DNA from 2 places in the Pantoea sp. NSTU24 genome. Region 2 is predicted to be linked to the other one. Evidence: riboswitches for the same ligand, from Rfam matches in the RefSeq annotation. Region 2 holds a riboswitch; the other holds the start of a gene.
The links. A riboswitch is a leader RNA that binds a small molecule or an ion and turns the genes downstream of it on or off. The one in region 2 is predicted to bind thiamine pyrophosphate.
Positions count from the first base shown of each region.

Region 1: it holds a riboswitch for thiamine pyrophosphate, as region 2 does, so the genes downstream of both, ACLHDD_RS20165 (TenA family protein) here and thiB (thiamine ABC transporter substrate binding subunit) in region 2, are expected to answer to the same signal.

Region 1 covers NZ_JBKIWZ010000003.1:343,961-351,677, reverse strand. Annotated here, with positions in the region: gene ACLHDD_RS20185 (sensor domain-containing phosphodiesterase) at 1-1,169, shown strand, start outside; gene ACLHDD_RS20180 (ABC transporter substrate-binding protein) at 1,203-2,138, opposite strand; gene ACLHDD_RS20175 (ABC transporter permease) at 2,162-2,923, opposite strand; gene ACLHDD_RS20170 (ABC transporter ATP-binding protein) at 2,920-3,660, opposite strand; gene ACLHDD_RS20165 (TenA family protein) at 3,657-4,346, opposite strand; TPP riboswitch at 4,417-4,519, opposite strand; gene ACLHDD_RS20160 (6-phospho-beta-glucosidase) at 4,621-6,051, opposite strand; gene ascF (PTS cellobiose/arbutin/salicin transporter subunit IIBC) at 6,090-7,538, opposite strand.
Region 2 covers NZ_JBKIWZ010000001.1:65,865-73,581, forward strand. Annotated here, with positions in the region: gene thiQ (thiamine ABC transporter ATP-binding protein ThiQ) at 1-405, opposite strand, end outside; gene thiP (thiamine/thiamine pyrophosphate ABC transporter permease ThiP) at 389-1,999, opposite strand; gene thiB (thiamine ABC transporter substrate binding subunit) at 1,975-2,961, opposite strand; TPP riboswitch at 3,008-3,110, opposite strand; gene sgrR (HTH-type transcriptional regulator SgrR) at 3,146-4,813, opposite strand; gene ACLHDD_RS00285 (MFS transporter) at 5,066-6,244, shown strand; gene leuD (3-isopropylmalate dehydratase small subunit) at 6,284-6,889, opposite strand; gene leuC (3-isopropylmalate dehydratase large subunit) at 6,893-7,717, opposite strand, start outside.

The sequences.
Region 1 (7,717 bases), on a different contig from region 2:
ACATCATTCGTGCCTATGAGCTTTCGCGTGCGGTCGGCATTGCGCCAATGGAAAAACTGCTGAAGCTGCTGGCACAGGAGGCGGCACAACGCCTGAATCTGTCAGATAGTGAAACGCTCTACACCTTTGCCCCCGGCCGTTTTGCTCTTATCCAGCCTTATTCGGGCCGGTACACGGCCCACACTATTCCTGACCTGTTCAGGGGGATGAAGGCTGACCTGGCAGAGAATATCACGCTGGATCTGGATGTCTTCGCTGGTGAAACCGAGTTCGTGCCCGGCCAGATGGATCCTAACGAAACGGTGCGGCAGGCGGTCAGTGCGCTGCATGAAGCGATCGATGAAGAAATCAGCGCCATGTCATTTGACGAAAGTTATGACACCCGACGCAATGATGATTTCATCATCATGAATGACCTGGCTCAGGCGCTGAAGAGAGATGAAGAGCTTTATCTTGTCTGGCAGCCCAAAGTTTGCCTCAGAACCGGTAAGACAGTTGGCCTGGAAGCGCTGATCCGCTGGAATCATCCTGAGCGCGGTGAACTTTTTCCTTCAGAATTTGTTCCATTAGCGGGTAAAACCAACCTGATTTCCGATCTGACGAACTGGGTTATCGACCATACGATTGAACAGCTGGCGCGCTGGAAAAGCGAATACAATCTGATCCCGGTTTCGATCAACGTCAGCGAGCGTGACTTCGCCCGTCCCGATTTTGCCGATCGGCTGGTGGCAAAACTCGCCGCAGTGCAGTTGCCGAATGCCATTCTGGGCATCGAATGTCTGGAGAATGAGCTGATCACCCGCAGCAACGTGGGAATCGACGGGCTGACCGCGCTGAAATCGCACGGTTTTGTCATCTCGCTGGACGATTTCGGCGTCGGTTACAGCAACATCAGCTATCTGCAGGATATCCCGCTGGATGTGATTAAAATCGATCGTTCCCTGATCACGCGGATGAGTGATGATGAGGCGTCAAAAGTCATCGTCAGATGCATCATTAATATGCTGAAAGAGCTGAACTATACCGTGCTCGCGGAAGGTGTCGAGTCCGAGTCCACGCTGGCGTTGCTGAAAACCTACGGCTGCGATCAAATCCAGGGCTACTTCTTCTCAAAACCGCTGCCCGCCAGCGACATCGAGCACTGGCTCCAGCCGAAGTCACACGCATAAATTCGCCCGCAGCGCGGGCTGCGGGCGAATTACTCACTCACTGCCGGTGGCATAATGCTCAACCGGCGTGATTTTTTTGATCAGTTTGTTATCAAACAAAAACTGCTCATAGGCCTGATAGCGAGCGCGATCCAGTTTTGCCGGGTTGACAGCGAACCGCGGCAGGGTGGCGCGCCAGGCCTCATGATTCAGCGGTGTATTCAGCTCCGGATGCAGGCGGGCAAACGCCAGCCAGCTCTCTTCAGGATGAGCCTGCAGCTCAGCATTCCCCTTCTTTAGCGCGCGCAGAAATTTCTGGATTTTCTCTGCATGCGCATCTTCACGGTTAGCGACAATAATCAGTTCATCATAAGCCGGCACCCCATAATCCTCGATGTTAAAAACCACCGGATCTTTACCCTGCTGTTTCAGTTCCAGCGCTTCAATATTGCGATAGCCGCCGATGACCGCATCCACCTGGCCGGTCAGCAGGGCACTGGTCAGCTGAAAGTTGACGTTAACCAGTTTAACCTGGTCACTGCTCACCCCGTTGTGGGCCAGCATGGTGGCCAGCGTTGCCTGCTCGATGCCGCTGACGGAGTAACCGATGCGCTTGCCTTTCAGATCGCCCGGCTGCCGGATGGATTTATCCAGCGTCATCAGGGTATTCAGGGGCGTATCGACCAGCGTACCGACCCGCATCAGCGGCAGGCCCTGATCGGCAAAGAAGTGCAACTGCGGCTGATAGGTGATGGCGAGGTCAGCCTGCTTCGCGGCCACCAGACGCGGCGGCAGCGCAGGGTCGGAGGGCGGGATCATCGTCACCTCCAGCCCCTCTGCGGCAAAGGCACCGCTCTGCTGAGCCACCAGCAGCGGGGCGTGATCGGGATTGATATACCAGTCGAGCACCAGGGTCATTTTTTCCATCGTCTGCGCCCGGGCGGCGAGGGAGGCGCTGATTAGCAGAATAAACAAGGGCATTTTTGTCATAGCGTTTCTCATCAGTGAGGTCATCAGGGGGTTTCCGGTGCCCAGGCGATCAGGCGGCGCAGCAGACGGTCGAGCGTCAGCCACAGGGCCAGCGTCATCAGCACCAGAATAAACAGGGCAGCGAAACAGAGGTCACTCTGCATCCGGGCATTAGCGTTCAGCATCACGTATCCCAGCCCTTCGGCTGAACCGACCCATTCGCCGATGATGGCACCAATGGGCGCGACCGCTGCAGCCATACGCAGGCCGGAGCCCAGCGCAGGCAGCGCGGCGGGCAGCCGGACATGCCACACCTGCGTGGCCTGTGACGCGCCCAGGGTGCGAGCCAGATCGAGGTAGCCAGGTGTGACGCGACGCAGGCCATCAGAAAAGGTGGCGGTTACGGGAAAGAAGATCACCAGAATCGCCATTGCGACTTTTGCTCCCATGCCGAAGCCAAACCAGAGCACCAGCAATGGAGCCAGGGCAAAGACCGGGATCGCCTGGCTGATGATCACCAGCGGCATCATCCAGCGCCGCAGCCCCGGCGAAAAGGTCATGCCCAGCGCCAGTGCGCCACCCAGCAGTACGCCGGCAACCATGCCGCTGAGGATCTCGGACAGGGTGATCAGCGTGTGATGCATCAGGTAGTCCGCGTTCTGCCACAGCGCGGCGGCGACCGAGGCGGGTGAGGGCAGCAGAAAGGCCGGAACAGCGGTCAGTGTGGCAAGCCACCACACTGCAATCAGCCCGGCGGCGATCATCAGGATACGGCGAAAGCCGTTAAAGCCTGCCTGTAATCTCATCCGGCTACCCTGCTCAGCTGTTTCAGCAGTGTGGCCTGACTCCGGATAACATGGAGGTCATCGGCGGCGCGGGGCGGCTCTCCCGGTAGAGGCGGGCAGGCTTCAACGCCCGCCGGACCGATGACCAGACAATGGTGCGCGAGCCGGCAGGCTTCCGCCACATCATGAGTAATCAGCAGGACCGTATGATCGGCCAGCACCTCTGCGGCCAGCGTCTGAATCTGACTGCGGGTCAGGGCATCCAGCGCCGAGAAGGGCTCGTCCATCAGAACGACGGGCTGACGGGTATAGAGCGTACGCGCCAGTGCCGCCCGCTGCCGCATCCCACCGGAGAGCGTCGCAGGCCGTGCGCGGGCGCAGTGGCTCAGCCCGACCTGCGCAAGAAGATGCCGCGCCCGGCCGGGGTCAGCCTTTTCCCCGCGCAGACGGCTGGCAAGGCAGACATTCTGTTCTATCGTCAGCCAGGGATAGAGCAGATCCTGCTGCCCCATCCAGGCGATGCGGCCGGTCAGCGGCAGCCCATCGCTGCCGCTGACTTCTCCGGCGACGGGTGGTGTCAGTCCGGCAATGACCCGCATCAGGCTGCTTTTACCGACGCCGCTGGCCCCGAGCAGCGCGGTGATTTTTCCGCCTGCAATTTCCAGATCAAGCTGACTGAAGAGCGGCTGCAGCCCGAAATTCAGGGTGAGCTGACGCACCAGAATCCCCGGTGCGGCAGGCAGGGTCGTGATCCTCATGCGTCATTCTCCAGGCTGGTCACCTGATTCAGCCCCATCTGCCAGAAAGCCGATTCCAGCCGGGTCGCTGTGGTGAAAATGTCCGTCAGCTGATCAAATCGTGCTTCACCGGCGCACTCATGCGCCAGCCGTTCAAACAGGGAGAGCGAGCGGCGAACGCCCGTCAGATAGCTTTTATCGCCGTAGTTCTCTATCCACGCCGCATAAGGATTACCTTCAAAGCGGGTAGATGGGTCGTGCAGCAGGTTCAGGCCGATCTCGGCATAACCGGCGACGCAGGGCATCAACGCCAGCGCATCGCCGGTGTGGCCGACATCCAGCACATAGCGGGTGTAGTTCAGCGTGTCCATTGCTTCAGGTTCTGCGGCCATATCGGTTTCGCTGATGCCCCATTGCCGGCAGTAAGTCTGGTGCAACGGCAGTTCATTGATGATGGCATTAAGTGAGGTGGTCGCATGACGCAGCGCGTCTGGATCGGTGAGTTTGCTGATCAGCAGGCCCCAGGCGCGGGCAAAGTGCAGCAGAAACTGGTAGTCCTGCACCAGATAATGCCGGAAAGCGGCGGCGGGCAGCGTACCCTGGCCGAGTTGCTGCACGAAGTCATGCGCAACATAGGCGTGCCAGTGGGGACCCGCCTGCTGGCGCAGACGGCCATAAAAGCCGGTATCGAAAAGCGGACGTGACATAGGATCTCCGGTTGTCAGGGAGATCCGGGCATACGGTCTGGAACAGGGGATAATGCAGGAGATAAGACAGAAGAATCTGCCGACCCGTCCCTTCGCTGGCATGACCCAGATCAGGTTCAAAGGGTTCGGCTTACGCCATCTCAGCCCGTTACAGGACACCCCTCGGAGACAGTGGTTATACGATAATTTCTGCCAGAGCACAATCGGCAGAGAGGCCGTTGAGCGTCTCTGCCACTGCTGCTGACGGGCACATTACCGGCCCTGTGTGACGGTGTCACTCAAGATCGGTGCCGTTGCTGGCGATCACTTTTTTGTACCACCAGAATGACTTTTTACGCATGCGCGCCAGCGTGCCGTTTCCGCGATCGTCGCGGTCAACATAAACAAAGCCATAGCGCTTGCTCATCTCTCCGGTTGAGGCCGCCACCAGATCGATGCAGCCCCAGCTGGTGTAGCCCAGCACCGGCACGCCATCTTCAATGGCATCACCCATCGCGCGGATATGTTCACGAAGATAGCTGATGCGGTAATCGTCATTGATCTCGCCGTTATCATCGATCTCATCGCGCGCGCCCAGACCATTTTCCACCAGGAACAGCGGCTTCTGATAGCGGTCATACATCATATTCATGGTGATGCGTAAGCCGAGTGGATCGATGCCCCAACCCCATTCGCTGCGCGGCACGTGTGGGTTAGTCAGGGATTTCACCACATTGGCGGCGCTGCTGTTTTGCTCATTCATTTCTGCCGAGGCGCAGCGTGAGGCGTAATAGCTGAACGAGACAAAATCGACGCTGTTTTTCAGGATCTCATCATCCCCGTCGGCGATCTCAAGCGTAATCCCCTTTTCCCGGAACAGGCGGGCGGCATAAGCGGGATACGCGCCCCGTGCCTGCACGTCGATAAAGAAGAGGTTCTCACGATCCTTTTCCAGCGCCGCCCAGACATCTTCTGGTTTGCTGGACCACGGGTAGAAGTTCCCGCCTGCCAGCATGCAGCCGACCTGATTCGCCGGGTTCACCTCATGCGCGATGCGCGTCACCAGGGCGCTGGCGACCAGCTCATGATGCGCCGCCTGATACTTAACCTGCTCCTTATTCTCACCGGGTTCAAACACTAAGCCTGCACCAGAGAACGGACTGTGCAGCAGAATATTAATCTCGTTGAAGGTCAGCCAGTACTTCACCAGACCATCAAACGCTTCAAAGCAGCTGCGGGCGTAGCGGGCGAAGAAGTCGACCATCTTCCTGTTGCGCCATGAGCCATATTCGGTGACCAGATGCATCGGCACATCAAAATGGCAGAGCGTGACCAGCGGTTCGATACCGTATTTGCGGCACTCCTCAAACACCGCACGGTAGAAGGCGATGCCAGCCGGGGCAGGCGTCAGCTCATCTCCATTCGGATAGAGCCGACTCCAGGCAATGGAGGTACGGAACACGCTGAACCCCATCTCTGCCATCAGCGCAATATCTTCCCGGTAGCGATGATAGAAATCGATAGCCTCATGGCTGGGATAGAACTCATCGTCACGCAGGGTAAATCGCTTTTCCAGCCCCAGCTTGACCGGCATACGGTGCGGACCATGTGGGATCATATCAACAGTAGTTAAGCCTTTTCCGCTCTCGCGAAAGCCACCTTCACTCTGGTTCGCGGCCAGCGCGCCACCCCATAAAAATCCTTGCGGAAACCTTGATTCAGACATGCAATCCTCTTTTTTTCTGGTCGCGTTGACCGGTTCCTTTAATGGCTGCTAATTGCGTTAGTACGTTCAGTCACGGGCGAGGTCTGCGATGCGGGCTGCGGTTCCGTCTCCGGAATATCCTCGAAGCCCAGTAACAGCGTCAGAACAAATGACAGCACGACGGACAGAATCATTACCGCGCCGACCCAGACGATCGTCATCGGATTGGCAGGATCAAAAAACTGGACGCTGGTAAAGAGGCCAGGTGAGGCCATTGAATGACTGGCCAGCCCGCCAATTCCCGCGACGGCACCGCAGATAAATCCGCTGATGAGGCAGGCGATCAGTGGTCGCTTCAGACGAACCGCCACACCATACAGTGCAGGTTCTGAAATGCCCGCCACAATTGCGGAGGCCGCTGCGGCCAGCGCGGTCTGGCGCAGTTCGCGGTTTTTAGTGCGAAACGCCACCGCCAGGGACGACCCACCCAGTGACAGGTTGGCGCCAATCTCAGACGGCATCACCATGCCCTCTTTTCCGGTTTCAGCAATGGTCTGGATGATGGTTGGCGTAAAGACCCGGTGCATCCCGGTCATCACCAGCAGCGGCCAGATCGCCCCCATGATGGCCACAGAAAGCCAGCCAAGATAGTCATGAACGGTATAGACCAGTGCAGAGATGCCGCTGCCGATCCAGATGCCAATCGGGCCAATCAGCACAATGGCGATGGGCGCGGCAATCAGCACAATCAGCATCGGTTTCAGGAAGTTTTTCGTCACGGCAGGCGTGATGCGGTCCACGCCGCGCTCAATGTGCGACAGGATCCAGGTCATCACCAGTGCCGGGATGACGGTGTAGGTGTATTTCACCGCTGTCACCGGAATCAGGGCAAACTCTACCGGCTGCCCCTGCGCGGCTTTCGCCATCAGATCGATAAAGGTGGGATGAACCAGCACACCGGCAATCGCGATCGCCAGCGACATGTTGGTTTTGAATTTCAGTGCTGCCGAGGCCGCCACCATGACGGGCAGGAAGAAAAATGCGCCGTCGCCGATGACGTTGAGGATCACCAGGGTTGACGAGCCTTTGTCAAACAGTCCCGCCATATCCAGAATCATCGCCAGCAGTTTCACCATCGATCCGCCGATAATGGCCGGAATTAACGGCGACATCGTGCCGACCAGCGCATCCAGTATGCCCGCGCCAATCCGCCTGAACGTGATTTTACGTTTCACCGGTGCGCTGGATGAGGCACCCGGTGAGCCCAGTTCCAGCAGTGCCTGATAAGCCTGCGATACTGTGTTTCCGATAATTACCTGACACTGGGTATCGTTATGCACCACGCCCAGCACGCCGTGAATCGCTTTGAGCCTGGGATAGTCAATCTGCGTGTCATCCTTCACTACAAACCGCAGACGCGTCATACAGTGCGTTACGGCTTCGATGTTGGTGAGGCCGCCTAGCGCATCAACGATGGCGCGAGACACCTCGGCATAATTTCTGGGCATGATCGCTCTTCTCTGTAGGGTAAATCGGTCAGAATTTATGTTTTATGTACCTGCGGACAGGCTGATAGGAAACCGGTTTCACAAAATCATGAAGGGCTTTACACTTCCCGACAAGCCCGAAAATCAGGCAGCTTTCGGTTTTGTGAAGCGTATCACTTGGGAAGCAGGGCGGCATTTGC
Region 2 (7,717 bases):
TCGCTGGCCGCCCGACAGTTCGCCTGGCAGACGCGTCAGCAGATCGCCCAGGCCCACCTGCGCGGCCAGCGTGACCAGTTCCTGACGCTGCTGTGCCGTAAGCTTCAATCCCGGATGCAGCCCCAGCCCCATATTCTGCTGCACGCTGAGGTGCGGAAAGAGGTTATTTTCCTGAAACAGCATCGACACCGGTCGTCTGGCCGGGACGCTGTGCGTATGATCCTGGCCCTCGATAATCAGGGAGCCCTGGTTCACCGACAGGAAACCGGCGATCAGGCTCAGCAGGGTGCTTTTACCCGCGCCGCTGGGGCCGAGAATGGCGATGCGCTCGCCGCGTGCGGCATGAAGGCTGAAGCGCATCGGCAGATGCTGATAGAGGTAGGTAAGGTTATCGAGAGTCAGCATGGCGACCTGGCAATTTTTCCATTAGCGTGAACAGCAACAGGCAGAGCAGCAGCAGCAACAGGGCAGTGACTGCACCATCCGCGCCGCGATAGGCCCCTATCTGCTGATAAAGGTAAAACGGCAGCGTGTGGAAGTCGGCACTACCAAATAGCGCCACCACGCCAAAATCGCCCACCGACAGGACGCAGGCAAAGGCCAGCGCCTGCGCCAGCGGACGCTTCAGCGCCCGCAGCTCAATCAGCCGCAGCCGGTTCCAGCCGTGGATAGCCAGCGAATCACAGAGTCTGCCATAACGCTCCGCGACATCCCGCATCGGGTTTTCCAGCACTTTCATGGCATAAGGAATGGCAATCAGCGCATTGGTAAAGATCACCAGCCCCTCTGCCGAGTCGGGCAGGCCGATCGTGGTGTTGAACAGCAGGAAAAAGCCGGTGGCGAGGACAATGCCGGGCATCGCCAGGATCAGCATGCCGCTGGTGTCGATCAGCTGTGCGGCCATCGGACGCTGACGCAGCCGCAGCTCGCGGCTGCTCCACAGCAGCATCATCGTCAGCACCACGCAGAGCAGCCCCGCGCCCGTGGCGATTCGCAGCGAGGTGAAGGTCGCCTGCCAGAGTGCTGGCTGCGCCAGCGCACCCCGTATGCCGCCGTGCAGACCCTCGACGACCACCGCCGCCAGCGGGGGCAGCAGCAGGAGCAGCGCCAGCAGGATCAGCAGCGCATCAATCAGCTGTGCCGCACGCGAATCCTGCGGATCGCGCCAGCCGCTGAGCTGGCTGCTTCCGGCGGGAATCGCCTTGCTGAAGCGCTGACTGAGCAGCACCAGCGTCAGGCAGCAGCCGAGCTGGATCATTGCCAGCAGGGCGGCGCGGCCGGGATCATAGTCATAACTCAGAGCCTGGAAGATGGCCAGTTCGATGGTGGTCGCCTGCGGACCGCCGCCCAGCGACAGCACGGTGGCAAAGCTGGCAAAACAGAGCATAAAAATCAGCGCCCCGGCAGGCAGCAGCTGACGCCGCAGCCACGGCCACTCCAGCAGACGAAACTGATGCCAGCCGCGCAGGCCGAGCTGAGCCGTCAGCTGACGCTGCTCCGCCGGGATCTGCTCCAGCGCCTGCAGCAGCAGACGCGTCGCCAGCGGCAGGTTAAAGAAGACGTGCGCCAGCAGAATGCCTGACAGCCCATAAGGCGAGAAGTGATAGCCAATCCCGGCCCACTGGCAGAGCTGCGCCAGCCAGCCGGTACGTCCGTAAACCGTCAGCAGACCAAATATCGCCACCAGCACCGGCAGCACCAGGGTCATGGCGCACAGGCGCAGCAACAGCTGACGGCCCGGAAAGCGGCGACGATAGAGCGCCCGTGCCAGCGGCAGGGCGGGCAGCAGTGACAGCAGCGCAGAGAGCAGTGCCTGACCGAATGAGAACGCGATGACATGGCGCAGGTAATCATCCTGCAGCACGCTGCGCAGGTCGGTTTCCGGTGCGGCGCGCCAGAGCGCGCCGAAGGCCAGAAACGCCACCAGGGTTAACAGCAGCGTGGCGAATGAGCCGGGTAGCAGCCAGCGCGGCATCAGCGACTGACTGCGCGTTGCCACTGGCTAATCCAGCTGGCGCGCTGGCTGGCGACCTCTTCCGGCGAGAACTGCAGCGCAGTGGCGGGCACCGTCAGGGCGTTAAAACCGGCTGGCAGCGGTGTGGCGGTCACCGGGTACATCCAGTTGCCGGTTGGAATGGTGTGCTGGAAGTCGGGGGAGACCATAAACGTCATGAACTGCTGCGCCAGCTCGGGCTGTTTGCTGCTGGCTAACTGCGCGGCGACTTCGACCTGCAGATAGTGGCCTTCGGCAAACGGGGCGGCCGCATAATTCTCTTTCTTCTCTTCGATAATGTGATAAGCCGGTGACGTGGTGTAGCTCAGCACCAGATCGCTTTCCCCTTTCAGGAACAGGCCATAGGCTTCACTCCAGCCTTTAGTCACCGTCACGGTTTTCTGCGCCAGCTTCTGCCACGCCTGCGGTGCCTGATCACCATAGACTTTCTGCATCCAGAGCAGCAGACCTAAACCCGGTGTGCTGGTGCGGGGATCTTCGTAGATAACCCGCCACTTCTGCGGGCTGTCGACCAGCTCTTTCAGGCTTTTCGGCGGGTTTTTCAGCCGGGTTTTGTCATAGACAAAAGCGAAGTAGCCATAGTCGAAGGGAATGAAGGTCGTGTCATGCCAGCCACCAGGCAGGGTTAATCTGGCGGTGTCGACCTGACTTCTGGCGAACAGGCCGGTTTTCTGCGCCGCCTGGACCAGATTGTTGTCCAGTCCCAGCACCACATCCGCCTTGCTGTTTTTACCTTCCATCCGCACGCGGTTCAGCAGCGAGACGCCATCTTCCAGCGTGACAAATTTCAGTTCGCAGTTGCAGCGGGCTTCAAAGGCTTTTTTTACTGCCGGGCCAGGGCCCCAGTCGGCCGAGAAAGAGTCATAGGTATAGACCGTGAGCACCGGCTTAGCCGCCAGAACGGGGGCGGAGAGTAACAACAGGACCGGCAGAACTTTGTTTAACACTTTGCGCTCCTTCAGGAGAATAGGGGATGAGTCGCAAAGGATCTGAGCACTGAGGCCTCTCAAATCCCTACGTCGGTATTAACCGAATCAGGTTCGACGGGTCTCTCTCAGCTGCTTGCTGGTGGCAGGCGGCACCCCGTTGAGAACGCCACATTCTAGTCATTTCAGCGGCGTGGCGAAAGCGTTACAGCGCCGGTGGCGCGAACCAGGCCGATTTAAAATCGAACCAGCCCAGCGTATTCATCCGGACGCCACGCATACTGCGCTGGCCTTCCAGCAGCAGCCAGTGGTGAAACAACGGATGCAGACCTGCTTCCTCGACTAACTGCTTGCTCCATTCGGCCAGTGGCAGCGTTTTTTCGCGCCAGCGCGCGGCTTCCCCATGCCAGTCGATGGGCAGGCAGTGGTGCAGCAGCGGGACCTCATACAGCTGTGCAAACAGCGAATAGTTCAGTGGCAGGGTGAAGTTCACGCTGCCGAGCCAGATGTCACTTTCCGCCTGGCCCTGATACCAGCTTTCGTAGTCGATCTCGCGGGTCACCAGTGTCACGCCATGCTGAGCCAGCAGCGGCCGCAGTGCATTGGCGATACCCTCATGCTCGACGTGCTGGCTGTACCAGGTCAGCGTCAGGTGGGTCAGGCCGGACGGTTTTTCGACCGGCTTCAGGTCGCGGCGGTGATGCCAGCGCGGCAGCAGGCCGTAGGCCGGGAACCAGTAGCGCTGATACCCGACGCCCGCGTGGTTGAGCAGGGCGATGGGGTTAAACAGATAGCTCACCCAGCGCCGGACCGCCGCATTACGGCCCAGCGCGGAACGCTGGTCGAACAGCAGGTAGTAGCACCCTTCCTCCAGACGGCTCTCTTCCTGAACCTCATCAGTGCTCCCCCTGTCGCCCTGCAGACGGACACCGGCGTAGACCAGCTCATCGCTGATGTCGGGCAGCACCCAGATAGAGACATCATCAATCAGGGCGCGAAAACCAAAGTAGTCATCAAAAGCTTCAATCTTCAGCTGACTCGCCTGATTGCGGATCACCCGGTAGGGGCCGGTGCCCACCGGCTGGCGGGCAAAGTCGGGCAGGGTGGGCCATTCGCGTGGCAGGATCATTGCACTCACGCTGCCGAGCAGCCAGGGCAGCCACGCGTCGGGCTGGCTTAAGTGGATGTCGAGCGTCCAGGGAGCGGGCGAGGCGATCTCTGCAATATGGGCGAAGAGCGGGTGCGGGCGCTGACGCGCCAGCGTGGCCAGCACATCCTCCATCTCCAGCTCTCTGCCGTGATGGAAACGAATTGCCGGGCGCAGAAAGAAACGCCAGTGAAGCGGCGAGGTCTGCTGCCAGTGATGGGCAATGTCCGGCTCGGCTTCCCCGTTTTCCTCATTTATTCGCGTCAGGCCATTGAAGATCTGGCGCGCAATATGGGTTTCCGAGCGCCGCAGCGGTGAGCCAGGCAGCAGGTTGAGCAGTGGCCGATAGTAGAGCACCCGCAGGATATGCTTGCCCTGGCGGAAGCTGCGGCCCAGATGCGCGCCGATCATCTGGCGCACCTGATTCTTGTCCCCGACCAGCTGAACCAGTTGATCGATACGATCCTGATCCAGCAGATCCTCGGCGCGCTGCTGCTGTAAAGCCAGCCCGGTGTAGCAGAAGGTGAGCACCGAGCGTTTGCCGCGACCGGCCTCAGCCTGCCAGATTAGCCAGCCCGCAGCCTGCATCCGGTTAAGCAGGTTACGCATGTGGCGGCGTGAGCAATGCAGCCTGTCGGCCAGTTCGCTGAGGGTGATCGCCTGCGTCTGCCCCTGACAGCTCTGCCACAGGCGGATGAACTGCTGTTTCAGACGTGATGAGGACATAAAAGGGGAACTCCCGCTGAAAAGCGCTCTGTTTTTCCTGCCCTATTTTAAGAGCAAACTTTGTGCAATGGGAAGAGCGGGAGGCATTCCGCAGGGAATGGCGTTCGACCCTCACGCCGCGCTTCAGCGACGTGCTTTTCTGAGTAGGGTGCATTTTCACCGCCGGCAGAGGATCTCTGCTGGCTTTTTTCATGTTGCACGGTATCGTCTACCCTTCTTTTTTCCCCCGTTTGTCCTGAAAGGGATTTCGCTATGAAATCGCTGTTAACGCGGCAGCGCCGCATCAATCCGGTTTACCTCGCTTTTATGGTCGCCTCTTTCATGCTGGGCGTGGCCGGTGCATTGCAGGCACCGACCCTCAGCCTGTTTCTGACGCGCGAGGTGCAGGCGCGCCCCTTCTGGGTCGGCCTGTTCTTTACCATCAATGCGGTGGCCGGGATCGTGGTGAGTATGCTGGTGGCAAAGCGCTCAGACAGCGTAGGCGACCGGCGTCATATCATTCTCTTCTGCTGCCTGATGGCGCTGGCCAATGCGCTGCTGTTCGCCTTTACCCGACACTATCTGACGCTGCTCACCCTGGGCGTACTGCTGTCGGCGCTGGCCAGCGTCTCCATGCCTCAGTTGTTTGCGCTGGCGCGCGAGTACGCCGACCAGTCGGCGCGCGAAGCGGTGATGTTCAGTTCGGTAATGCGTGCGCAGCTCTCGCTGGCGTGGGTGATCGGCCCGCCGCTCTCCTTTGCCCTCGCGCTGAACTACGGCTTTGTCACGCTGTTTATCGTGGCCGCTGCGCTGTTTCTGCTCTGCATCCTGCTGGTCTGGTTTACCCTGCCGTCGGTGCCGCGCAGCCAGCCGCAGATGCAGAGTGGTGGGCTGCCAGTAAGCGGCTGGCGCGACCGGGATGTGCGCCTGCTGTTCCTCGCCTCCGTAGTAATGTGGACCTGCAATACCATGTATATCATTGATATGCCGCTCTATATCAGCACCACGCTGGGCCTGCCGGAGAAGCTGGCCGGTCTGCTGATGGGCACGGCGGCAGGGCTGGAGATTCCGGTCATGCTGCTGGCCGGACATTATGCACGACGTATCGGCAAGCGGCGGTTAATGCTCATTGCGGTAGCGGCAGGCGTGCTGTTCTATCTGGGGCTGGTGCTGTTTAACTCCCGTGCCTCACTGATGGTGCTGCAGCTGTTTAACGCCGTGTTTGTCGGAATTATTGCGGGTATCGGGATGTTGTGGTTCCAGGATCTGATGCCGGGACGGCCAGGTGCCGCGACTACGCTGTTCACCAACGCCATCTCGACCGGCATGATCCTGGCGGGTGTGATTCAGGGCACGCTCAGTGAGCGGCTGGGACATGAGGCGGTTTACTGGCTTGCGTTCGGGCTGGCGGTGGTGGCGCTGGTGATGTCGGCGCGGGTGCGGGACGTATAAAGAAGAAGGGCGACCGGGTGTCGCCCCTGTTTAATGCAATCAGCGCAGGAAGGCGGGCTGATTCTGCTCATACTGCGAAATCGCGGCTTCGTGCTGCAACGTCAGGCCGATGCTGTCAAGGCCGTTGATCATGCAGTGACGGCGGAAGCCGTCCAGCTCAAACGGATAGACTTTATCGCCCGCAGTGACCGTCTGTGCTTCCAGATCAACGGTGAAGCGGATGCCGGGCTGGGCCGCAACCAGTCTGAACAGCTCATCCACCTGCTCTTCATTTAATTTCACTGGCAGCAGCTGGTTGTTGAAGCTGTTGCCGTAAAAAATATCCGCAAAGCTCGGCGCGATGACGACGTGAAAACCGAAGTCGGTCAGCGCCCAGGGCGCATGCTCGCGTGAGGAGCCGCAGCCAAAGTTCTCGCGCGCCAGCAGGATGCTGGTGCCTTTGAATTCGGGCTTGTTCAGCACAAAGCCGGGCGTCGGCACCGTACCGGCATCATCTTCGAAGCGCCAGTCATGAAACAGGTGCTGGCCAAAGCCGGTGCGGGTGACCTTCTGCAAAAACTGCTTAGGGATGATCGCGTCGGTATCCACGTTCGCGGCATCCAGTGGCGCAACAATGCCGGTGTGCTGAGTAAATTTTTTCGCCATGACTTAAGCTCCTGTCGTCAGTTCACGGATGTCGGCAAAATGGCCGGTCACGGCAGCCGCCGCGGCCATCGCCGGGCTGACCAGGTGCGTCCGGCCGCCACGGCCCTGACGGCCCTCAAAGTTACGGTTGCTGGTGGATGCACAGCGTTCGCCTGGGTTCAGGCGGTCATTGTTCATCGCCAGGCACATTGAGCAGCCCGGCAGACGCCATTCAAAGCCCGCTTCCAGGAAGATTTTATCCAGACCTTCCGCTTCAGCCTGCGCCTTCACCGGACCGGAACCTGGCACCACCATCGCAATCACGCCCGGCGCAACTTTGCGGCCTTTTGCGATGGCGGCAGCGGCACGCAGATCTTCAATACGGGAATTGGTGCAGGAGCCGATGAACACTTTATCAATCGTGACGTCGGTCAGTCGGATGCCCGGCTGCAGGTTCATGTAAGCCAGTGCTTTTTCCGCTGAGGCGCGCTCAACCGGATCGGCAAACGAGGCCGGATTCGGGATTGCCTGATCCACCGCAATCACCTGGCCCGGATTGGTGCCCCAGGTCACCTGCGGCGCAATCTCTTCTGCCTGCAGCGTGACCACCGCATCATACTGCGCGCCCTCGTCAGATTTCAGGGTGCGCCAGTACTCTACGGCCTGTTCCCATTTCTCACCCTGCGGCGAGAACTGACGACCTTTCAGGTAGCTGAAGGTCGTTTCATCCGGAGCGACCAGGCCCGCTTTCGCGCCCATTTCGATCGCCATGTTGCACAGGGTCATACGGCCTTCCATGCTCAGCGCCTGGATTGCCGGACCACAGAATTCAACCACATAGCCGGTGCC